Regions from separate parts of the Kitasatospora sp. NPDC005856 genome, predicted to be linked through region 2. Evidence: riboswitches for the same ligand, from Rfam matches in the RefSeq annotation. Region 2 holds a riboswitch; each other region holds the start of a gene.
The links. A riboswitch is a leader RNA that binds a small molecule or an ion and turns the genes downstream of it on or off. The one in region 2 is predicted to bind S-adenosylmethionine.
Positions count from the first base shown of each region.

Region 1: linked by a shared signal. The riboswitch ahead of ABZ449_RS33995 (aminotransferase class V-fold PLP-dependent enzyme) and the one ahead of ABZ449_RS13545 (IclR family transcriptional regulator) in region 2 are both predicted to bind S-adenosylmethionine.
Region 3: linked by a shared signal. The riboswitch ahead of thrC (threonine synthase) and the one ahead of ABZ449_RS13545 (IclR family transcriptional regulator) in region 2 are both predicted to bind S-adenosylmethionine.

Region 1 is NZ_JBEXWT010000085.1:27,318-34,838, forward strand. It holds gene ABZ449_RS33970 (Rieske 2Fe-2S domain-containing protein) at 1-542, opposite strand, end outside; gene ABZ449_RS33975 (c-type cytochrome) at 551-1,360, opposite strand; gene ABZ449_RS33980 (heme-copper oxidase subunit III) at 1,548-2,168, opposite strand; gene ABZ449_RS33985 (hypothetical protein) at 2,566-2,991, shown strand; gene trpD (anthranilate phosphoribosyltransferase) at 3,108-4,184, shown strand; SAM riboswitch class IV at 4,295-4,413, shown strand; gene ABZ449_RS33995 (aminotransferase class V-fold PLP-dependent enzyme) at 4,466-5,845, shown strand; gene ABZ449_RS34000 (Lrp/AsnC ligand binding domain-containing protein) at 5,849-6,130, opposite strand; gene ABZ449_RS34005 (rhomboid family intramembrane serine protease) at 6,171-6,953, opposite strand; gene ABZ449_RS34010 (hypothetical protein) at 7,155-7,418, shown strand.
Region 2 is NZ_JBEXWT010000017.1:87,887-95,407, forward strand. It holds gene ABZ449_RS13535 (BTAD domain-containing putative transcriptional regulator) at 1-689, opposite strand, end outside; gene ABZ449_RS13540 (hypothetical protein) at 949-2,001, shown strand; SAM riboswitch class I at 2,099-2,241, shown strand; gene ABZ449_RS13545 (IclR family transcriptional regulator) at 2,442-3,155, shown strand; gene ABZ449_RS13550 (threonine/serine exporter family protein) at 3,241-4,494, opposite strand; gene ABZ449_RS13555 (DUF362 domain-containing protein) at 4,749-6,881, shown strand; gene ABZ449_RS13560 (NAD-dependent epimerase/dehydratase family protein) at 6,878-7,521, shown strand, end outside.
Region 3 is NZ_JBEXWT010000035.1:1,838-9,358, reverse strand. It holds gene ABZ449_RS21700 (MoaD/ThiS family protein) at 500-778, opposite strand; gene thrC (threonine synthase) at 806-2,086, opposite strand; SAM riboswitch class I at 2,103-2,238, opposite strand; gene ABZ449_RS21690 (glucosyl-3-phosphoglycerate synthase) at 2,350-3,387, shown strand; gene ABZ449_RS21685 (trehalose-6-phosphate synthase) at 3,450-4,916, shown strand; gene otsB (trehalose-phosphatase) at 4,903-5,742, opposite strand; gene ABZ449_RS21675 (DUF3263 domain-containing protein) at 5,794-6,030, opposite strand; gene ABZ449_RS21670 (cupin domain-containing protein) at 6,133-6,483, shown strand; gene ABZ449_RS21665 (extracellular solute-binding protein) at 6,547-7,521, opposite strand, start outside.

The DNA.
Region 1 (7,521 bases), on a different contig from region 2:
AGCGGGCCGAGGTCACGGAGCAGGACCACGCCGGAGAGCGGGACCAGCGCCATGGAGCCGATCAGGGTGTTGCGGATCATCTTGCGGCGGCCGAAGCCGGACTCGGCGGCGCCGGTCTTGAACTGCTCGATGACGTCGGCGCGGACCTCGTCCGACGCCTCGATCGGGTGACGCTCGGCCGGCAGCTCGACGTCCGACATCAGGGTGCGGGCCCAGTGGACCGCGCCCGCGCCGATCATGAACAGCGCGACGCCCAGGGTCAGGCCGAGCGCGAAGTTCAGCGCGCTGACGTGACCGAGCGGGAAGATGTAGACGATCTTGTCCGGGTCGATGGCCACGTACGAGGCGATGAAGCCGACGGTGGCGAGCATCGAGACCACGAACATCAGCGAGACCTGGCGCTCGGCGCGCTGGGCGGCCCGCTCGTCGATGTCGGTGCGTCGGGGCTCGTGGGCCGGCAGGCCCGGGTCGGCGAACGGGCTGCCGTGGTCGGCCACCTCGCCGGTGGAGCCGTGCGGCTCCGGGAGCTTCTCTTCTGACATGTCGTGGCTCATGACTTCTTGGCCTTGGTGGTGTGGGCGGCGACCCAGATCGCGACCGCGATGAGCGTGCCGAGGCCGAAGATCCAGCCGAACAGACCCTCGGTCACCGGACCGAGGCTGCCCAGGGTGAGACCGCCGGGGTTGGGCTCATCGTTGGTGGTGTGGCGGACGAAGGCCACGATCTGCTTCTTCTGCTCCTCGGGCATGGTGGTGTCCGGGAACGACGGCATGTTCTGCGGGCCGGTCTGCATGGCCTCGTAGATGTGCTTGGCGTCCACGCCCTCGAGCGACGGGGCGTACTTGCCCTTGGTCAGGGCACCACCCTGGCCGGCGAAGTTGTGGCACTGGGCGCAGTTGGTGCGGAACAGCTCGCCACCCTTGGAGATGTCCTCGGGGTTGGTCGAGGTGAACTGCTCCTCCGTCGGGGTCACCGGGCCGGGACCGAGGGAGGCGACGTAGGCGGCGAGCTGGTCGATCTCGGCCTGCGTGTAGATGTTCTTCTTGCGCGGGACCTGGGCGCCGGGCTGCTGGGCCGGCATGCGGCCGGTGCCGACCTGGAAGTCGACAGCGGCGGAGCCGACGCCGACCAGGCTCGGACCGTCACTGCTGCCCTGGCCGTTCAGGCCGTGGCAGGAGGAGCAGCCCACGGCGAAGAGCTTCTTGCCCTCATCGATCGCGAGCGACTGCGCGGCGACGTCGGCCTGCGCCTTGTCGGCGGGCGCGAACGCGGCGTACAGCCCCCCGGTTGCCGCCAGGGCGAGAAGTAGGACGACCAGCGCCGCCAATGGGTGGCGCCGTCGTGCGGAGAGCTTTTTCACGGAATAACCCCGGTGTCAGGATCTGGTCGACTGGTGGGTGCACCCGGCGGCCGGTCTGGCCGGCACGAGGCTGCCTGTCTAGGGCTGCGCGCGCGGTCGGTCGGTGGGAGCGTCGGCACCGGCAGAAGCGGCCCGTCGCCGGTGAGGGCGGGGGCCGCAGCCGGTGGCCAGCGACCTGATCAGCTGGTTACTTGATCAGGTAGATGGTCGCGAACAGGCCGATCCACACGACGTCGACGAAGTGCCAGTAGTACGACACGACGATCGCCGCGGTGGCCTGCTCGTGCGTGAAGCGCTTGGCTGCGTACGTCCGTCCCAGGACCAGCAGGAACGCGATCAGACCACCCGTCACGTGCAGCCCGTGGAAGCCGGTGGTCAGGTAGAACACCGTGCCGTACGGGTCGGAGGACAGCGAGAGGCCGTCCTTCTTGACCAGCTCGGTGTACTCGAAGACCTGGCCGCCGATGAAGACCGCGCCCATGGCGAACGTGAGGATGAACCACGCCCGGAGCTTTTTCACGTCACCGCGCTCGGCAGCGAACACGCCGAGCTGGCAGGTGAGCGAGGAGAGCACCAGGATCGTGGTGTTGACCGACGAGAAGGGCACGTTGAGGGCGTGGGCCTTCTCGGTCCAGAACTCCGGCCCCTTGACGGAGCGGAGCGTGAAGTACATCGCGAAGAGGGCCGCGAAGAACATCAACTCGGAACTGAGCCAGACGATCGTTCCGACGCTGACCATGTTCGGCCGGTTGACCGATCCGTGCGCGTGCCCGGTTTCTACTGCTGTTGCTGTCGCCACGACGGACATTATGTCGGTCCCTTATTCCGTCTTCACGCCGGGGGGTGTCCCTCGGAGTGTCCGGTGCGTGCGGTATGCCCGCTTGGGGGGCGACCGGGTGCCCGGACGGCGACTGAGCAGCGGCGTGTCCCTTTTCTGATGGTTCCTCGGAGGAGCCTACGACCCCGTTGCCCGGCGCGTCGTTGCACGGTCGGAGTAGCCGTGGGAGGTAAGGGGACGGGCGCCCGGGTCGGCCGTACGGGTGGACCGGGCGGGGTCGGGTGACGGGCCGTCCTCCGGGCGGGTGAGCCCGGGGCGCGGTGGCTCGAGGAGGAACGTGCGCGAGGGGGACTCGGCGGAGGGTGATCGGGAGTAGCATCCGGAACAGGCGAACGTGGTCCGGATCACACTTGAGGGAGCAGGGTCCATGGCGTACACGACCGATGAGACGCTCACCGTCCTCGTCTACAGCGACGACCGCAACACCCGCGAGCAGGTGCTGACGGCGCTCGGCCGCCGGCCCGCCGCGGATCTTCCGGAACTGTCCTACCTGGAGTGCGCGACCACCCCCGCGGTGCTCAAGGCGCTGGAGAAGGGGGGAGTGGACCTCTGCGTGCTGGACGGCGAGGCGGTTCCGGCCGGGGGGCTGGGACTCGGGCGCCAGCTCAAGGACGAGATCTACGGCTGCCCGCCGGTGCTGGTGCTGATCGGCCGGCCGCAGGACTCCTGGCTCGCGGCCTGGAGCCGGGCGGACGCCGCCATCTCCCACCCGGTGGAGCCGGTGGCACTGGCCGAGGCCGTCGCCACCCTGCTGCGGGCGCGAGTGGCCAAGCGGACTCCGGCCGTCCGCTGATTTCCGCCCCGGCAACTGGAAAAGAGAGGGGTAGAAGCGACCGCTTCGCTCGATAGGCTGGCTCCATCCGTACGGACGTCCCCGCAGCGGGGAACCGACAACAGCTGGAGTCAGCCATGGTGAACGTGAACCCTGCGAACGGCGGTAGCGACCCCGCGCAGGTGGTCCGCACCTGGCCGGACATCCTGGCGGCGCTGTTGCAGGGAGAGGACCTCGACCGGGCGTCCACCGCGTGGGCGATGGACCGGATCATGAGCGGCGAGGCCTCCCCCGTGCAGGTGGCCGGGTTCATGATCGCCCTGCGGGCCAAGGGCGAGTCGGTCGAGGAGATCTCCGGCCTGGTCGACGCGATGTACGCGCACGCCGAACCGCTGGAGATCCCCGGCCCGGCGGTGGACATCGTCGGCACCGGCGGGGACCGGGCGAAGACCGTCAACATCTCCACCATGTCGGCGATCGTCGCGGCGGCCGCCGGCGCCAAGGTGGTCAAGCACGGCAACCGGTCGGCCTCCTCCTCCAGCGGCTCCTCGGACGTGCTGGAGAAGCTCGGGGTGGCGCTCGACCTCTCCTCGCGGCGGGTCGCCGAGGTGGCCGAGGAGGTCGGGCTCACCTTCTGCTTCGCGGCCAAGTTCCACCCCTCGATGCGGCACGCCGCCACCGCGCGGCGCGACCTCGGGGTGCCGACCTCCTTCAACATCCTCGGCCCGCTGACCAACCCGGCCAAGGTCACGGCGCACGCCATCGGCTGCTTCGACACCCGGCTGGCCGGGCTGATCGCCGGGGTGCTGGCCGAGCGGGGTGCGACGGCGCTGGTCTTCCGCGGCGACGACGGGCTGGACGAGCTGACCATCACCACCACCTCGCAGGTCTGGCTGGTGCGCGACGGGGTGGTCACCGAGACCGCCTTCGACCCGCGGGACGTCGGCATCGAGCTGGTCGGCATCGAGGCGCTGCGCGGGGCGGACGCCTCGTACAACGCCGAGGTCGCGCGGCGGCTGCTGGCCGGGGAGCACGGGCCGGTGCGGGACGCCGTCCTGCTGAACACGGCGGCGGCACTGGTCGCGCTGGACCTGGGCGACGCGCCGCTCACCGAGCAGCTGGCGGCCGGCATGGAGCGGGCCGCCAACGCGATCGACTCCGGCGCCGCGCAGGACCTGCTGCGGCGTTGGTCGGAGGCCACCAGCCGCGTCTGAGGCGGAAGTCGGGGAGCCCGTGCCGGTGCGCCGGTGCGGGCTTCCGTGCTGTGTCCGGATGTTGGACGCTCGTTTGACCACCCGATGGACGCGGCCTAGAGTCTTCGCCAGGTCATGAGTGACAGCGCCAAGCCCCAGCTGGCTGTCCGGCAACCCTCCGTCCGTGGCGGGGTGCCCTGGGTGAGGACCGGGTCGTCACGGCAAACCGTCCGTGCGACAAGCGCGGACGCCCGACGACTGGCACTCCCGGGGGTCCCTTGCCCCTGAAGGAGTGCGTCCTCATGTCGATTTCCACCGAAATCCGGACCCCGCTCGCCGTCCTCGGCGCCGACGTCCAGGTCCCGCTCGCCAACGGTGAGAAGGTCGCCTACGCGGCGCTCGACTACGCGGCCAGCTCCCCGGCGCTCCAGCGGGTGTGGGACGACGTCGCCGCCTACGCGCCGTACTACGGCAGCGTCCACCGCGGGGCCGGGTACCTGTCCCAGCTGTCCACCGACCTGTTCGAGCAGAGCCGCCGCACCGTCGGCGAGTTCCTCGACCTGCGCGAGGGCGACCAGGTGGTCTTCACCCGGGCCACCACCGACTCGCTCAACCTGCTGGCCGCGGCCGTTCCGGCCGGCACCCGGGTGTTCGCGTTCGAGACCGAGCACCACGCCTCGCTGCTGCCCTGGGCGCACGCCGGACTGACCGTCACTTACCTGCGGGCGCCGCGCTCCCGGGCCGAGGCGGTGGCCGCGCTGGACGCCGCGCTCGCCGAGGCGCCCGAGGGCCCCAAGCTGCTCTGTGTCACCGGCGCCTCCAACGTGACCGGCGAGCTGTGGCCGGTCGCCGAGCTGACCGCGACCGCGCACCGGCACGGCGCCCGGGTGGTGCTGGACGCCGCCCAGCTGGCGCCGCACCACCGGGTCTCGGTGCGCGAGCTGGACGTCGACTGGATCGCCTTCTCCGGCCACAAGATCTACGCGCCGTTCGGTGCCGGGGTGCTGGCCGGCCGGGCGGACTGGCTGGACGCGGCCGAGCCGTACCTGGCCGGCGGCGGGGCGACCCGGACGGTGGCCCGGGAGAGCGACGGCTCGGTGGCCGTGCAGTGGCACACCGGCCCGGCCCGGCACGAGGCCGGCTCGCCGAACGTCATCGGCGCCTACGCCATCGCCTCGGCCTGCCGGGCGCTGGCCGAGGCCGGCTTCGACGCGCTGGAGGCCCGCGAGCAGCAGCTGATCGCCCGGCTGACGGCCGGGCTGGCCGAGATCCCGCAGGTCAAGGTGCTGAACCTGTTCGGTGACGACTCCGCCCGGGTGGGCGTGCTCTCCTTCGTCGTCCGGGGCTGGAACAGCTCGCACTTCTCGGCCGCGCTCTCCGCCGAGTACGGCATCGGGGTGCGCGACGGGCTGTTCTGCGCCCACCCGCTGGTGCGCACGCTGCTCGGGGACGAGGACGTCGCCCCGTCCGAGTGCGGTGCGCCCGAGCCCTCGCTGCCGGGCGAGCGCAGCCTGAACGCGATCCGGGTGAGCTTCGGCGCCGGGACGCCGGACGAGCACGTCGACCGCTTCCTGACCGCCGTCCGGGAGCTGGTCACCGACGGCGCCGCCTGGAGCTACCGCAACGAGGGCGGGCGCTGCGTCGCGACCGTGCAGATCGACAGGGGCCGGCGCGAGGGCTGAGCGCTACTCGTCCAGGCCGAGGGCGAAGGCGGCTTCCAGGTCGTGCTGGGAGTACGTGCGGAAGGCGATCTGGGTCTCGGTGTGGGCCACGCCCGGGACCTTGTTGAGCCGGCCCGGGATGACCTCGGCGAGGTCGTCGTGCCGGCGCACCCGCACCATCGCCACCAGGTTGTAGCCGCCGGTCACCGAGTAGACCTCGCTGACGCCGTCGATGGCGGCGATGGACTCGGCGATCTCCGGGATGCGGTCGACACTGGTCTTGATCAGGACGATGGCGGTGATCACAGTCGGGCTCCTTTGTGGGGTGCCGCCAGCGTATCGGGCGTCAGCCGGGGCGTCGCGGGGGGTGGCGAACCACGGTGCAGGCGTAGAGGAACCCGGCCGAGAAGCCGATCACATGGACCAGGTACGCCACCCCGGGCCCGGCCGAGTGCACCGACCACCACTGCAGGGCGAACCAGAGGCCGAGCACCAGCCAGGCGGGGAAGCGCAGCGGCAGGAAGCACAGCAGCGGGACGAGGGTGGTCACCCGGGCCCGGGGGTGGAGGCGCAGATAGGCGCCGAGGGCGGCGGAGATCGCCCCCGAGGCCCCGATGAGCACCCGGGTGGAGTTCGGCGAGTGCGCCTCGGCGAGCGCGAAGCCGTACGTGGTCAGGCTGCCGGCGGCCAGGTAGAAGAGGGCGTACCGGGCGCGGCCCAGCCGCCGTTCGACGGTGGGGCCGAAGACCTGGAGGAAGAGCAGGTTCCCCAGCAGGTGGAGCCAGCCGGCGTGCAGGAAGAGCCCGGTGAGGACGGACAGCGCCGGGTGCTTCCCCGGGGTCGGTGCGGCCGGACAGCCGGGGACCGGATCGGGGGCCTCGGTCAGCTGTCCTGCGGTCAGCGGCCGTCCGGCGAGCACCTCGGCCGGGACGGCGCCCCAGCGCTGCTCGTACCGCTGCTCCGCGCAGACCCGGGCCTGGCCGGTGCCGTACAGCGGGTTGAGGCCGGCGGCCGGGCCGAGCAGGAAGACCAGGGTGTTGAGGGCGATCAGGGCGTAGCTGACCGCCGGGACGGTCGCCGCCGGGCTGCCGCCCCGGGCGGCGGTGTGGTCGGGGACCGCGAACGCCATGCGGCCAAGCATCCCTCCGGGCGCCGTAGGTGACACGGCGGTTTACGGCAGGTGGACTAGCCAGGGTGTTCGGGCGACCGGTGGTCGCGGTGGTTGCCCCAGGCAATAGGCTTGGGGCGGGCATTCCCGCCTCCCGCCGCCGATGCCGGGGCTCCGGGGGGAGCGCCTAGCCCACCCAGGGACCACCCGAGAGGACCCCCGATGACCGTCCCCGCCCTGACCGCCGAGACGCGCTGGCGCTGCACCCTGTGCGGCAACCTCACCCGCTTCGACGTGACCCGCACCGCACGGGTGACCGAGTTCCTGCACTTCGACCTGGCCGGCGAGTCCAAGGTCGAGGAGACCGAGGTACTGAGCGAGACCATCGAGTCGGTGCGCTGCCGCTGGTGCAACGCGGTGGACCAGGTCGAGCTGGTGGCCCGCCCGGGCGCCGAGGGGGAGCAGGCCCCCGCCGAGCAGGGCTGATCCCCGCCGCCGCGGCGGGTGGGTGCCCGGCGCACCCACCCGCGCCGCAAGGGACAATGCACAACAAGACGCACGGAGCGTGACGGCAGGGGGGCGGTCGCGG
Region 2 (7,521 bases):
TCGGCGAGGAACAGCTGACGCACGCCGCGGAACACCGCCAGCGCGTCCGCCTGCCGCCCGGCCTGGTACAGCGCGCGCATCAGCAGCCCGTACGCCCGTTCGTGCAGCGGGTGCTCGGTGGTCAGCGAGGTCAGCTCCGGGATGCACCGGGAGTGGCGGCCCAGCGCCAGGTCCAGGGCGATCCGCTCCTCCAGCAGGGTCAGCCGCAGCTCCTGGAGCCGCTGGCGCTGGCGCTGGGCGAACGGGCCGGGGATGCCCGCCAGCGGCTCGCCCTGCCACAGCTCCAGCGCCTGGTTCAGCAGGTCCCGCGCCTGCTGCGGCTCCCCGGCGGCCGCCGTGCGCTCGGCCTGCGCCGCCAGCTCCTCCGCCTGCGCCGCGTCCACCGCGAGCTTGGGCAGCACCAGCCGGTAGCCGTCCCCGACCGAGGTCAGCACGGTCGGCGCGTCCGGCTCCTCGCCGTGCAGGACCTTGCGCCACCGCCAGGCGTAGGTGCGCACCGTCGTCATCGCGGTGCCCGGGGGCTCCTCACCCCACAGGGCGTCGATCAGGTCGGTGGCGCTCGCACCGTGGCCGGGCCGCAGCAGCAGTACCGCCAGCATCGCCTGCTGCTGGGGGCTGCCCACCTTCAGCGCGGTCGCGCCGCGCTGCGCCCGCATCAGTCCCAGCACCGAGAACCGGAAATCGTCCATGCCTGCACCTGCCCGCCTCATGTGCTAGCCCCCGCCCGCACGTGCCGCCCCCCGATGTGATGAGCCCCTATCAACCCATGGCACCCGGCGGGATGTCGAGAGATCGTCGAACCGGTGGTGATCCGGCGTTGATCGGCCGTCCTCACAATCGGTGGTGCGGCGCCCGCGGTCGGCCCGGCACCGACCGCCGGACCCGCCACGTCCCCGGTCGCCCGGCCGCCGTCCGGGCGGCCACCACGGACCTCGGAGGCGGACGCCCATGAACACCGACCTGCTCCACCGGCTGCTCGACGTCGATCCGGTCGCCGGACCGGTCGAGCTGCTCCACCGCGCTCGGGGCGAGCGCCACCTCCCGTACCTGGTGCTCGCCGCGCTCGACCGGGAGGGCGTCCGGATGGGCCGGCACGCCCGGGCCGAGCTGCGGCGCGCCCGCGACCGGGCCGAGTGTTACGCGGGCGTCGCCCGGGACCTCGCCGACGCCACCGGCGTCCGGCCGATCCGCGACCTCCCGCTGGCCGGCTACTACCCGCCGGGCCTGCCCCGGCCGCTGGCCGAGCTCAGCCTGGTCGGCCCCACCGAGGCCTCGCTCTGGCAGGCCGTCAACCGGCTGGTCACCGATCACCCGGTGGAGTCGGTCGAGGTCAGCCTGCTCGGCGAGCGCCCCCGGCACACGGCCGTCACCCTGCGCTGGCCCGCCGAGGACCCGCTGCTCGACCCCTGGTACCAGGTGCGGGTGTCGACCGCCGCGCTCGCCGGCGACCTCGCCACCGTCCCGGTCCGCCCCTACCTGGCCGCCGACGACCACGTGGAATGCCTGATCGCCCTCGCCGAGGAGGGGCTCGGACGCACCTTCCTCGCGGGCGACGTGATCGACGTGGCCCAGCTCGCCGGGCAGCCCTTCGACCCCGTCGAGACCGCCGCGGTGGTCGCCGCCTACCGGCTCGCCCCGGAGGCCGCCGCCCTGCTCGACCTCGCCGCCGAGCACGTGCCGCTCGGCTCCCTGCGGGACGTGCGCACCGTCCTGGAGGCCGAGGTCGCCCCCGAACTCCACCGCCGCCGGGGCCCCGCCGGCCGGCCCCGCCCGCGCCACGGCACCCTGCTGCGCCGCACCGTCATCCGGCACCAGTGGGACGAGGCCCTGCTGCTCCCGGCCGGCGACGCGACCCTGCTGCTCACCCCCGTCGCCGACTACCTGCTCGGCCCCGAGGGCACCCGGCCGACGGCCCCCGAGCGCGCCGCCGCGCTGGCCGCCCTGCGCGCCTGGGACGCCACCGCCCCCGGCCGCCCGGACCGGGCCGCGTACACCGGCTGACGGAGCCGAGCCGCCGTCGAGCCGTCCCCGTGGGCCGCGGTCGAGCGTGGGGGGGGGGCTTGCCGACCGGCCCGGGGAGTCTTGTATCGTTCCTGGCGAATCATCCAGAGGGGTGGAGGGACCGGCCCTACGAAGCCCCGGCAACTCCCCGTTCGACCCGGCGTCCGAAGTACGCGCCGTGCCGTCCGGGATCAGTGCCAACTCCGGCCTGTCGCCACCCTGGCGCGGGAAAGATGAGGAGACACGGTGCTCTCTGTGCTGTCCTTCGCCCGGGCGCTTCCCGCCCCGGCTCTTTCGCGTACCCGTCTCGTGCCCGGCGCAGGCAATCGGCCGACTTCCCCGGCCCGTCCTCGCTGATCACACCCCCGGCTCCCCGCCCGGAGCCGCCGTGAGCAGCCCCCACCCGCTGCTCCCGGCCTCGAGACTGGAGTACCCCACCCATGGAGAACACGAGCGGCGTCGGCGTGCTCGACAAGGTCACCTCGATCCTCGGCACCCTGGAGGCCGGGCCCGCCACCCTCGGCGGCCTGGTCGCGGCCACCGGCATGGCGCGGCCCACCGCCCACCGGCTGGCCGTCGCACTCGAACACCACCGCCTGGTCAGCCGGGACGTGAACGGCCGGTTCATGCTCGGCCCCCGGCTCGCCGAGCTCGCCACGGCCGCCGGCGAGGACCGGCTGCTGGCCGCGGCCGGTTCGGTCCTCACCCAGCTGCGCGACATCACCGGCGAGAGCGCCCAGCTCTACCGGCGGCAGGGCGAGGTGCGGATCTGCGTGGCCGCCGCCGAGCGCCTCACCGGCCTGCGCGACACCGTTCCGGTGGGCGTCACCCTCCCCATGAAGGTCGGCGCCGCCGCCCAGATCCTGCTCGCCTGGGAGGAGCCGGAGCGCCTCCACCGCGGCCTCCAGGGCGCCCGCTTCACCGCCACCGCCCTGAGCGGCGTACGGCGCCGGGGCTGGGCCCAGTCCGTCGGCGAGCGCGAGGTCGGGGTCGCCTCCGTCTCCGCGCCCGTCCGCGGCCAGTCCAACCGGGTGGTCGCGGCCGTCACGGTCTCCGGACCGATCGAACGCCTCAGCCGCCACCCCGGCGCCCACCTCTCCCAGGCCGTCGTCGAGGCCGCCCACCGGCTCACCGAGGCCCTGCGCCACCCGTGAGCGGCGCCCCCGAGCGCCACCCGTGAGAAGAGCTCCGGGCCCTGGGTCGCATCCTCCGCGCGACCCAGGGCCCGGTGACACGGTCTCAGACCCGGGGCAGCAGGACGGCGCGGCGGGGGCGGGGTATCCGGCTGATCACCGCGCCGATCAGGGTGCCGATCGACACCCCGAAGACCGCCGAAACGGCCGTCAGCACCGACTGCGCGCCGTTGCCGACCTCGATCTGCGCGGTGTGCAGCAGGCCGAAGGAGCCCGGCACCACGATCCAGAACGCGGGGAGGTAGAGGACCTGCCAGAGCGGACCGCCCGGCAGCCAGTGCACCAGGGTGGCCGCGGCCGCGGCGGTGACCGCACCGGCCAGGCCGCCGACCGCCGCGCCGTGCGCCGACCCCACCACCACCTGGGCCGTGACGCTCACCGCGATCACCACGACGATCCACGGCACGGCCGAGGGCGGGGTGTTCACGTTGACCACCACGCCGGCCACCGCGAGCGCCAGCCCCAGCGCGATCACCCACCAGCTCGGCCGGGCGACCTGCACGTCGGCCAGCGCGGTGGCCGGCATGCCGGTCGCGGTCGCCGCCGCGGCCACTCCGGCGAGGAACAGCGCCAGCTGCACCGCGCCGGACACCAGCCGGGCCGTACCCGCGCTGGCCGCCCCCGCGGCGATCTCCGACAGCCCGGTGACGAGCAGCCCGCCCGGCAGCAGGATCGCCAGCGTGGCGACGATGGTCCGCAGCGAGCCCTCCAGCAGCGAGGCCCGGGCGAGCGAGAGGACCAGCAGCGCCACCAGGAACCCGGCGGTGACGGGCAGCAGCGGTCGCAGGTACGGCAGCCGCCGGGCGAGCACGGTCAGCCCCACGACGATCAGTGAGCCGAGCCCGGCCGCCAGCACGTTCGCCGCCACCGGCTGGAGGAAGAGGCAGACCCCCACCCCGACCGGCAGCGCCCCGAGGTCCGACACCCACGCGGGCCGGCGGGCCGGCGTCCGCCGGATCGCGTCCAGCTCGGCGAGCGCCTGCGGCCCGTCGAGTTCGCCCGCCCGCAGCCGGTGCACCAGGTGGAGGACGTCGGCCGTCTGCTCGAACCGCAGTGCGCCGCCGACCGGCTGGAACCGGGTGGCGTCCTCCGGCCCCAGCGCGACGAAGAGCCCGTTGGTCAGGGCGGCGACCCGTACCTCCGGGGCCCCCAACGCCCGCCCCAGCCAGTGGAGTTCCTCCTCGACGTCATGGACGGGCAGGCCACCGCCCAGCAGGGCTTCGCCCAGTTCGAGCAGCAGGCGGCGGAGCGGGTCGGGCGGGGCATCGGTGACCCGGACCAGGGAAGACGTGCTTGACATGGCAGGTATCGTCCCATCCCGCCCGAATCGGTCCGACTGTGCCCCGGTCTGTTCGGTTTCCCGCCGCGTTCCGACCGGCCGGTGACGGAGGCCGGCCCGGGGAGACGAGCGCGTTCCAGGACACGAGCGCGCCCCGCCCCGCTGTCCACCTTCGGGCAGTAGCATCCCTTTCGACCTCTTTGGGATGCTTTCCGGTGAATCGGCGACCGGTCCGACCACGCGCGGGAGGACCGTCCGCCGGCGTTGGGGGAGATGTGACCGTCGTCGCCGCCGTGGCCCGCTCCACCCGGGTCCGGCCGCTGACCGCCGCCGACCTACTGGCGGACGCCGCCGCCCGGGCCGGGCTCTGGGAACTGCTCGCCGAACGGGCGCACGGCGCTCCGGAGGCGGTCGCGGTGCTGCTGACCCCGGGCGCGTCCGCGTACGGCGATCCGGCGACCGCCGTCAGCGCCGCCCTGGTGGAGCACCTGATCGACCTGCTGCACGACCGCGGCTACCGCGACGTCACCGTCGGCGCCGCCCGCTGCGGCCCCGACACCTGGCTGGCCGGCCTCGGGCTCCGCCAGGCCTGCCGCCGGCTCGGTTACGGCGGACACACCCCGCGGGGCAACGCCTACCGCCTCGTGGACCTCTCCGAGGACGTCGAGCCGGCCGACTTCCCCGACAGTGCCGTCCTGCACGGCAGCGGCATGGCCCGAAGCTGGCTCGAGGCGGGCTTCCGGATCAACATCGCCAAGAACAGCACCCACCCCGAGTTCGGCTATGCCCTGTGCCTGGCCAACCTGTTCGGCGTCCTCCCCCAGGGCGACAAGCACCACCACTACCGCGCCCGGCGCGACGGCGCCGAGGTCATCGTCGACCTGCTGCGCTCCTACCCGCCCGACTTCCACCTCATCGACGCCGTGGTGAGCAGCCACGGCTGCGCCGGCTCGCAGGTCGGCCGGCCACTGCGGACGGACACCGTGATCGCCGCACCGGACGGTGTGCTCGCGGACGTGGTCGGGTCCCTGTTGATGGGCGTCGACCCGGTCTCCTCGCCGCTCAACGCCCGAGTGCTCGGCGACCGCGGCCTGCCGGACGCCTACCGGATCGACGGCGACCTGACGCCCTACCCAGGCTGGCGTAACCCGCCGAGATCCCTGGTCGAGGCGGTGCGCCGGCTCGCCCCCGACGGCCGGGCCCACCGGCTGTTCAGCATCGCCGCCTGGCACGTCGCCCCGGGCGCGGCGGAGGTCACCGACCCGGCCCTCGCCCGGCTCTCCCGCCTCCTCACCTCGCTGATCCGCGCTGCCGACGTGAACCCGGCCGCCGCCGCCACCCTGTGCGCGATGGTCGGCGCCGCGGCCTCGGCCTCCTCCACCGTCCGCGCCTGGCGGACCGGGAACGCCAAGGACGGCCTGCGCCGCCGGGACGTCTCCCTCGCCGTCGACCCCGACGTCTACACCCACGAGGACTTCGACCGGATCACCGACCTGCTGCGGCCGCTGGAGACGGTCATCGACGCGCTGCCCCCGGACGCCTGGCAGATGCGCTGGCAGCACGTCGGCCACTCGATCCTGTTCGGCTGCGAGCGCACCGTCCACGCGCCCTACCGGGAGTTCGTCCGGCGCGTCGACATCAGCCGGTCCATCAGCTACATGACCGACTACCTCGGCGGACGGCTCCACGTGGTGACCCGCGACGCCCAGGGCAGGCCCACCCGCCAGATCGAACGCAACCTGTACCTGGCGCAGCCGAACTACCTGGCGTACTACGGCGGCCCGCCCATCGACGTCTGCAAGCTGGAGTCGGTGGACTACCGGGAACAGCGGCAGCGGATCTCCTGGCGCACCGTCCGCAGCCCCAACGGCTCCGCCGCGTACGACGACGGCTCCGTGACCTTCCTCCCCGCCGACGACGGCGACCGCACCCGGATCGTGATCCGGGTGCGCCAGCGCTTCACCCTGCCGCTGACCTGGCAGGTGATCCGCCCCGACACCCGGCCCAAGCTCAGGGACCCGCTCGTCCAGGACTCCTACCAGCGCTTCTTCACCCGCACCCTGGACAACTTCGAGGCCCAGTACGAGGGGCGCCCCTACCGGATCGGCCGGCCCTGGGAGGAGTTCGACGACCTGGAGGCCGCTGAACTGCCCACCCAGCGGCTGACCGAGGCCGCCCGGATGGTGCGCACCGTCGCCGCCCAGGCCCTGAGCCAGACCCTCACCGCGCCGGCCCCACCCGGACGCCTGGGACCGGACGGCTTCTGGCACGTCGCGCCCGGCGACATCCCCACCCGCTCCCCCCTCCTGGACGAGCTCCGCGAGTCGCTGCGCCCCGCGGTGGCCGGCTTCTGGCAGGGCCTGCGTGAGGCCGCCGCCAGGGACCGGCGGTCGAGGCCGGCCCCGTGAGGGCCTGCGTCACCGGCGCCAGCGGGCTCGTCGGGTCCCAGGTGGTGCGCGCGCTGCGCGCCGCCGACCACGAGGCGCGGGCACTGGTGCGCCGCAGCAGCGATCTCCGCCAGCTGCACGGCCTGGACGTGCCGCTGGTCAACGCTGACCTGCGCGACCCGCTCAGCCTGCAGCCCGCCTTCGAGGGTTGCGACACGGTCTTCCACTGCGCCGCCGTGTTCGCCTACTGGGACACCAGCCGGGAGGAACTGGCCCGCGCCAACGTCGAGGGCACCTGCGAGGTGCTGCGGGCGGCGGCCGGGGCCGGGGTCCGGCGGGTCGTGGTGACCTCCTCCTCCATCACCTGCGGCTCCTCGGGCGGACCGGTCGCCCGGGACGAGGAGCGGATGCCCGGAGAGGAGTACCTGCCGGACTACTTCGTCACCAAACTGGAGCAGGAGAGGACGGCGTTTGCCCTGGGTGCCGAACTCGGCCTGGAGGTGGTGGCGGCCTGCCCGACCATCGTGGTCGGCGGGCCCGACTGGCGACTGGTGCCCAGCAACGCGCTGATCACCCGGTACCTGGCCGACTCGCTGCGAACCACCTACCCGGGCGGCTGCAACATCGTCTCCGTTCGGGACGTCGCGGCCGGACACGTGCT
Region 3 (7,521 bases), on a different contig from region 2:
TGGCCCTTCACGTGCCCGCAGGTCGCGGGCCCGGGTTGGTTGAAGGCCGGCCCGGGGAACCCCCCCTGGGCGCAGCCGTGCACGCCGCAGCCCTCCGTGCAGGACGCCTGGTGGCTTCCGGCGAGCGGGTGATTGCGTCGACCGCCGCTGAATGTATCCGGATCGACGCCCTCTGCAACAGGGCCAGCCGCCGGTAATTCCGTTCGGCCGTCGAGGGACAGGACGGGCTGAATCGGAATAATCTCGGCATTCCACGCCGGACATAGCGGACGAATTACCCAAATGTCTGCGGGAATTCTGACAACTGCCTGACAGGTTTCACGGGGCCGGGCGCTCCCGGGCCGAGCACTGCGGGAGCCGAAAGGGAAACCATGTTCCCAGCCGAGCCACACTCTACTCCGCTCGGGCGGGAAATATTCCCGCCGAAATGCAGCGGTCGCCCGCGCGTACGGAGATCGGAATTCCGTACGCGCGGGCGACCGCGGTTCTCGCAAACTGCTCAGCAGCCGCCGGCCACCGCCGGGATGATCGAGATGCCGGCGCCGTCCTCGATCTCGGTCGCCAGGCCCTCGGCGAAGCGCACGTCGTCGTCGTTCACGTAGACGTTCACGAAGCGGCGCAGCTTGCCGGTGTCGTCCAGGATGCGGGCCGAGATGCCCGCGTGGTTCTTCTCCAGGTCGGCGACGACCTCGGCCAGGGTGGCACCCTCGGCGGTCACCTCGGCGGCGCCGCCGGTGTAGGTGCGCAGGATGGTGGGGATGCGGACGTTGGCGCTCATGACTCTCCTTGCGGGGGCGGGGGTGGTTCAGGCGGACGCGAGGCCGGCGGCGCGGAACGAGTCCAGCGTCGGGCGGATGACGGCGCTCATCCCGGCGTCGGAGACGGCGTCCAGGGTCTTCAGGCCGTCGCCGGTGTTGATCGCGACGGTCTCCTTGGCCGGATCCAGCTGCCCGGTCTCGACCAACTTCTTCAGCACGCCGACGGTCACCCCGCCCGCGGTCTCGGCGAAGACGCCCTCGGTCCGCGCCAGCAGCTTGATCGCCGCCACGACCTCGGCGTCCGTGACGTCCTCCACCGCGCCGCCGGTGCGGCGGGCGATGTCCAGCACGTACGGGCCGTCGGCCGGGTTGCCGATCGCCAGGGACTTGGCGATGGTGTCCGGCTTGACCGGCTTGATCACGTCCCGGCCGGCCTTGAACGCGGCCGACACCGGCGAGCAGCCCTCGGCCTGGGCGCCGAAGACCTTGTACGGCCGGTCCTCGACCAGACCGAGCCTGATCAGCTCCTGGAGGCCCTTGTCGATCTTCGTCAGCTGGGAGCCCGAGGCGATCGGGATCACGATCTGCTCCGGCAGCCGCCAGCCGAGCTGCTCGCAGATCTCGTAGGCCAGCGTCTTGGAACCCTCGCCGTAGTACGGCCGCAGGTTCACGTTGACGAAGCCCCAGCCCTCGCCGGCCGGGTCGCCGATCAGCTCCGAGCAGAAGCGGTTCACGTCGTCGTAGTTGCCCTCGATGCCGACCAGCTCGCCGCCGTACACCCCGGCCATGACGACCTTGCCCTGCTCCAGGTCGTGCGGGATGAACACGCAGGACCGGAACCCGGCCCGGGCCGCCGCCGCACCCACCGCGCCGGCCAGGTTGCCGGTCGAGGAGCAGGACAGCGTGGTGTACCCGAACGCCCGGGCCGCCTCGATCGCGCACGCGACCACCCGGTCCTTGAACGAGTGCGTCGGGTTCCCGGAGTCGTCCTTGATGTGCAGCTGGGCGGTGAACCCGAGCTCCCGGCCCAGGTTGTCCGCCTTCACCAGCGGGGTCCACCCCGGGTTCAGGTTGGGCTTGGAGGCCACGTCGGCCGGAACCGGCAGCAGCGGCGCGTACCGCCAGATGGACGCCGGACCGGCCTCGATCCGCTTGCGCAGCTCCTCGGCGCCCTCGCTGCCGAACTCGTAGGCGATCTCCAGCGGGCCGAAGCACTCCAGGCAGGCGAAGCTGGGGCCGAGCGGGAAGCGGGTGCCGCACTCGCGACAGGACAGCGCGGCGGCCGGGCCGAGGTCGACGGAAACAAGTGCGGCGGTGTCGATAGCCATGATGGCGAGGCCTCTCTCCTCATCTTCCCCGTGGCGCGGTCGCACCACGGGCCGGAATTGGCACCTGTCCCGCCGGGGCCTGTCGACGACAGCCGCGCGAGAAGGTTGCCGGGACGTCAACGGGCCGTTCCCTCAGTCCCTCTGGATGAGCTTGTGAAATTGTGGTGGTGCTCAACGGAGACCCCGGCGTGCAAAGGTCCGACCGCTGTACGAAGACTGTATCCGAAGGCGTCAATCCTGAACGGGACCGTCCGCCAAGCGAGATGGCCCGTCCCACCGTCCCCGCCGAGGAGACCTCCGTGCCCGCCGAACCGAATCCCGAGCTCCTCCCGCAGACGGCGTCCTGGCTGCGCCGCCGCTCCTGGAGCGCGGCCGACCGGCCGGTCCACACCCTCCTCGCCGCCAAGGAACGCACCGGCCGCACCGTCAGCGTGGTCCTCCCGGCCCTGGACGAGGAGGCCACCGTCGGCGACATCGTCCGCACCATCCGCCGCGAACTGATGGAACGCCTCCCGCTCGTCGACGAACTCGTCGTCGTCGACTCCGGCTCCACCGACGCCACCGCCGCCGTCGCCGCCGAGGCCGGTGCCCGGGTCGAGCACCGCGACGCCGTACTGCCCCGGCTGCCCGCCGTCCCCGGCAAGGGCGAGGTGCTCTGGCGCTCCCTGCTGGTCACCCACGGCGACATCGTCTGCTTCGTCGACGCCGACCTGCGCGAATTCGACCCGGCCCTCGTCTCCGGCATCATCGGCCCGCTGCTGACCGACGACTCCATCCAGCTGGTCAAGGCCATGTACGACCGCCCGCTGGAATCGGAGGGCGCCGTCCTGCCCGCCGGCGGCGGCCGGGTCACCGAACTCGTCGCCCGCCCGCTGCTCAACCTCCACTGGCCGGAACTCGCCGGTTTCGTCCAGCCCCTCGGCGGCGAGTACGCGGCCCGCCGCTCACTGCTCGAACGGCTGCCCTTCCCCACCGGCTACGGCGTCGAACTCGGCCTGCTGGTCGACGCCCTGGAACTGGCCGGCCTGGACGCCCTGGCCCAGGTGGACGTCGGCGTCCGGCACCACCGCCACCAGGACGGCCAGGCCCTCGGCCGGATGGCCGCCACCATCTACCGGACCGCTCTGGAACGCCTCGACCGCACCCACCGCCTCAAGGCCTCCGCCGACCTCGTCCACCCCCACCTCACCCAGTTCACCCGCGACCCGGAGACCCGCGCCTTCACCGCCCACACCCACCCGGTGACCGCCCTGGAACGCCCCCCGATGCACACCGTCCCCGAATACGCGACCCGTCACTGAAGGGCCCGTCTTCGCCGCACTCCACGGGTTTGCCACGCCGAACCCCCGGCAACATGCCAACCATGGGCGAAACCACGACCAACCGTTCGAGCGCGACCGGCACCGCTCCCGTCCTGGTGGCCTCCAACCGGGGACCGGTCTCCTTCGGCACCGCCGACGACGGCACGCTGACCCTGCGCCGGGGCGGCGGCGGCCTGGTCTCCGGCCTCTCCGCCATCGCGGACCCGAACGCCGTCTGGGTCTGCGCCGCCCTCAGCGACGCCGACCGCAGAGCCGCCGCCGAGGCGCCCCGGGGCCGCCTCGACCTGGCCGGCCACGCGGTCGGCGGCCAGGCCGTACGGATGCTGGACATCGACCCGCAGACCTTCACCCGCGCCTACAACGGCGTCGCCAACTCCACCCTGTGGTTCGTCCACCATCTGCTCTACGCGACCCCCACGGCACCCGCCTTCGACGCCGGCTTCCGCACCGAGTGGGCCGCCTACCAGGCCTACAACGAGGCCTTCGCCGAGGCCCTGGCCGCCGAAGCCGCCCCGGACGCCGCCGTCCTCGTCCAGGACTACCACCTCTCCCTGGCCCCGGCGCTGCTCCGGGCGGCCCGCCCCGACCTGCGGATCGGCCACTTCTCGCACACCCCCTGGGCCCCTCCCGAGTACTACCGGCTGCTGCCCGACGACGTCGCCCGGGCCGTCCTCACCGGCATCCTCGGCGCCGACCGGGCCGGCTTCCTCACCGAGCGCTGGGCCCGCGCCTTCGCCGCCTGCTGCGCGGACCTCCTGGGCGCGACCGTCGACCACGACGCGCTCACCGTCACCCTCGACGGCCGCACCACCGCCCTCGGCGTCCACGCCCTCGGCGCCGACGCCGACTTCCTGCGCGAGCGCGCCCACCGCCCCGACGTCGACGAACGCCTCGCCGCACTGCGCCGGACCGTCGGCGACCGCCGCACCATCGTCCGGGTCGACCGCACCGAGCTGAGCAAGAACATCGTCCGGGGCCTCCAGGCCTACCGGCACCTGCTCCGCACCCGCCCCGAGTGGCACGACCGGGTAGTGCACATCGCCTTCGCCTACCCCTCCCGCACCGACCTGGCCGAGTACCGCGACTACACGGCCGCCGTCCGGCGCCTCGCCGAGGAGATCGACGCCGAGTTCGCCACCCCCGGCTGGCAGCCCCTGCTGCTCCACGTCGACGACGACTTCCCGCGCTCCCTCGCCGCCTACCGCCTGGCCGACGTCGCCCTGGTCAACCCCATCCGCGACGGCATGAACCTGGTCGCCAAGGAGGTCCCGGTGGTCTCCGACAACGGCTGCGCCCTCGTCCTGTCCCGCGAGGCCGGCGCCCACGCCGAGCTCAAGGACGCCGCCCTCACCGTCAACCCGTACGACGTGATCGCCACCGCCGACGCCCTCCACGCCGGCCTCACCATGAGCGCCGAGGAACGCGCCGACCGCACCGAGCGCCTGACGGCGGCGGCCACCGCGCTCCCCCCGCAGCAGTGGTTCCTGGACCAGCTCAACGCGCTGTGAGCGCCTCCCCCAAGGCCCCCAACAGCTCCACCACGCCCTCCGGCCCGGCGACCACCAGGTCCGCCCGGTCGGCCAGCTCCCGCACCGGCGCGTCCCCCACCGCACCGGCGCACACCAGCACCCCGGCCACGCCCTCGCCCCGCAGCTTCTCCACCGCGGCGAAGGCCGCCACGTCCCCCAGGTCGTCCCCCGCGTAGAGCACCGCGCGGGCCCCCCGCTCCCGCAGGAACCCGGTCAGCGCCGCCCCCTTGTCCACCCCCGGCGGCCGCAGCTCCACCACCAGCCGCCCGGGCTCCACCACCAGCCCGTGCTCGGCCGCCAACTCCCCCACCGGCGCCCGCAGCAGCTCCAACGCCTCCTCCGGCGCCGCCGTCCGCCGGGTGTGCACGGCCACCGACCGCCCCTTGTCCTCCACCCACGTCCCCGCGGGCGCCCCCACCCGCTCCAGCACCCCCGGCAACGCATCCCGCACCCGCGCCACCCCCGGATGCGCCTCCGGCGCCGACAGCTCCCCGTCCTCCCACCGCTCGGCCCCGTAGTGCCCCAGCACCACCACCCCCGGCACCCCCGCGAACCCCCCGTACTCCACCGCCAAGGCGGCCGGCCGCCCCGTCACCACCACCACGGCACCCACCACCGGCCCCAGCCGCCGCAACGCCCCCACCACCCCCGGATGCGCCCGCGCCTGGCCCGGATCCGCCACGATCGGCGCCAGCGTCCCGTCGAAGTCCAACCCGATCACGGCATCCCCGGGCGCCGCCAGGACGGCCCGCACCCCGTCCCGCCCGGCCTCGGTCACCGGCACGAACATCTCTTCAAAGCCCATACCCGGGCCCCTACCCCGGACCACCCCCCGACGCACCCACCGAGCGGTCGGTCACCGAGCCCCCCGCCGGGCCTCCCGAACCCGCCGCAGCCGGTTCACCAGCACCGGCGCATGCGCCAGCGCCGCCTCCCGGTCCAACAACCCGTTCAGCACTTGGTAGTACCGCGTGGAGGAGAGCCCCAACTCCTCCCGGATCGCCCGCTCCTTGGCCCCCGCCGTACGCCACTGCCGCCCCTCCAGCGCCAGCACCGCCCGCTCCCGCTCGCTCAGCCCGCCCGGCTCACCCACCGAAAACACCTCCGCCCACCACTACGGAGTGTCATTCTCCCGCGCGACCCCGACACACACTGCTCGCCCCACCGCACCCCGCCCCCGACTACCGTCGCCCCCATGACCACGCCCAGCTTCGCCGTGCACATCCCCACCGCCGACCTCGACCCCGATCCGCTCGACCCGTCCCAGATCGTCTCCGGCACCCCCGAGGTCACCGGCAAGGTGCTCTCCGAGTCCGCCGACGGCCGCCACCTGCGCGGACTCTGGCAGATCACCCCCGGCGTGGTCACCGACGTCGAGGCCGACGAGATGTTCGTGGTGCTCAGCGGCCGGGCCACCATCGAGATCGAGGGCGGCCCGACCCTGGAGGTCGGCCCCGGCGACTGCGCGGTCCTGCGCGAGGGCGACCGCACCACCTGGACGGTCCACGAGACCCTCCGCAAGGCCTACGCCATCACGCTCCCCTGAGGACCCGCGCCCCGCACCGGGGCCGAGGGCAGTCCCCCACCGCCCCCAGCCCCGGTCCCGGTCCTACTTGCGAACCTTCGCCGCTTCCTTCGCCGCCGCGTCCTGCAACCCGCCGAGCACCTGCTTCGGATCCCCCGTCACCGCCTGCCCGATCCCCGCCTTGATCCCGTTGCTGACCTCACCCCAGGCCGGGTCCCCGAACGGGTAGAAGCTCGCGTTGGTCAGCCCGACCGCGAACTGCTTGAGGTCCTCGTGCTTCGGGTCCGACGACATCTGGCCGAACGCGTCCTGGGTGACCGGCAGGAGGTTGTACTGCTCGTCGAACTTCAGCTGGTTGTCCTTGGTGTAGACGAACGACAGGAACTTCTTGATCTCGTTCTTGTGCCCGTTCGCCTTGAACGCCATCATCCAGTCCGCGACCCCGAGGCTCCCGGTCCGCCCCAGCCCGTCCTTCTTCGGGATCGGCGCCGTCCCGAAGTCGATCTTCCCGGCGGTCGCCATCCGCAGCAGCGTCGGATGCCCGTTCAGCATCGCGACCTTCCCGGCCGCGAAGTCCTGGAACACCGGGGTGCGGTTCATCTTGCCCGGGTCCGGGTACGTCAGCCCGGTGCTCACCAGGTTGTTCTTCAGCCAGCCGAAGGTCGCCTGGTTCTGGGCGCTGTCGATGGTGTAGTTGCCGACGTCGTCGGAGATGCTGCCGCCCCCGCTCAGGGTCCACAGCATCGACTCGGCCGGCGCCTCCTCCGGCCCCAGCGGCAGCCCGTACGGGGTCACCCCCGACACCTTGGCCTTGATCTTCTCCGCGTCCTGCCGCAGTTCGTTCCAGGTGGCGGGCGGCTGGGTGATCCCGGCCTGCCGGAACACCGCCTTGTTGTAGAAGAGCACCCGCGACGAGGAGACGAACGGAATCCCGTACTGCGTGCCGAGCACCTGCCCGGCGTGCGCGAAGGTGTCCAGGAACCTCGCCTGGGTGTCCACCGAGAGCACGTCGGACGCCGGGTACAGCCGGTCCGCCGCGACCTGGTCCGCGAAGCCGCC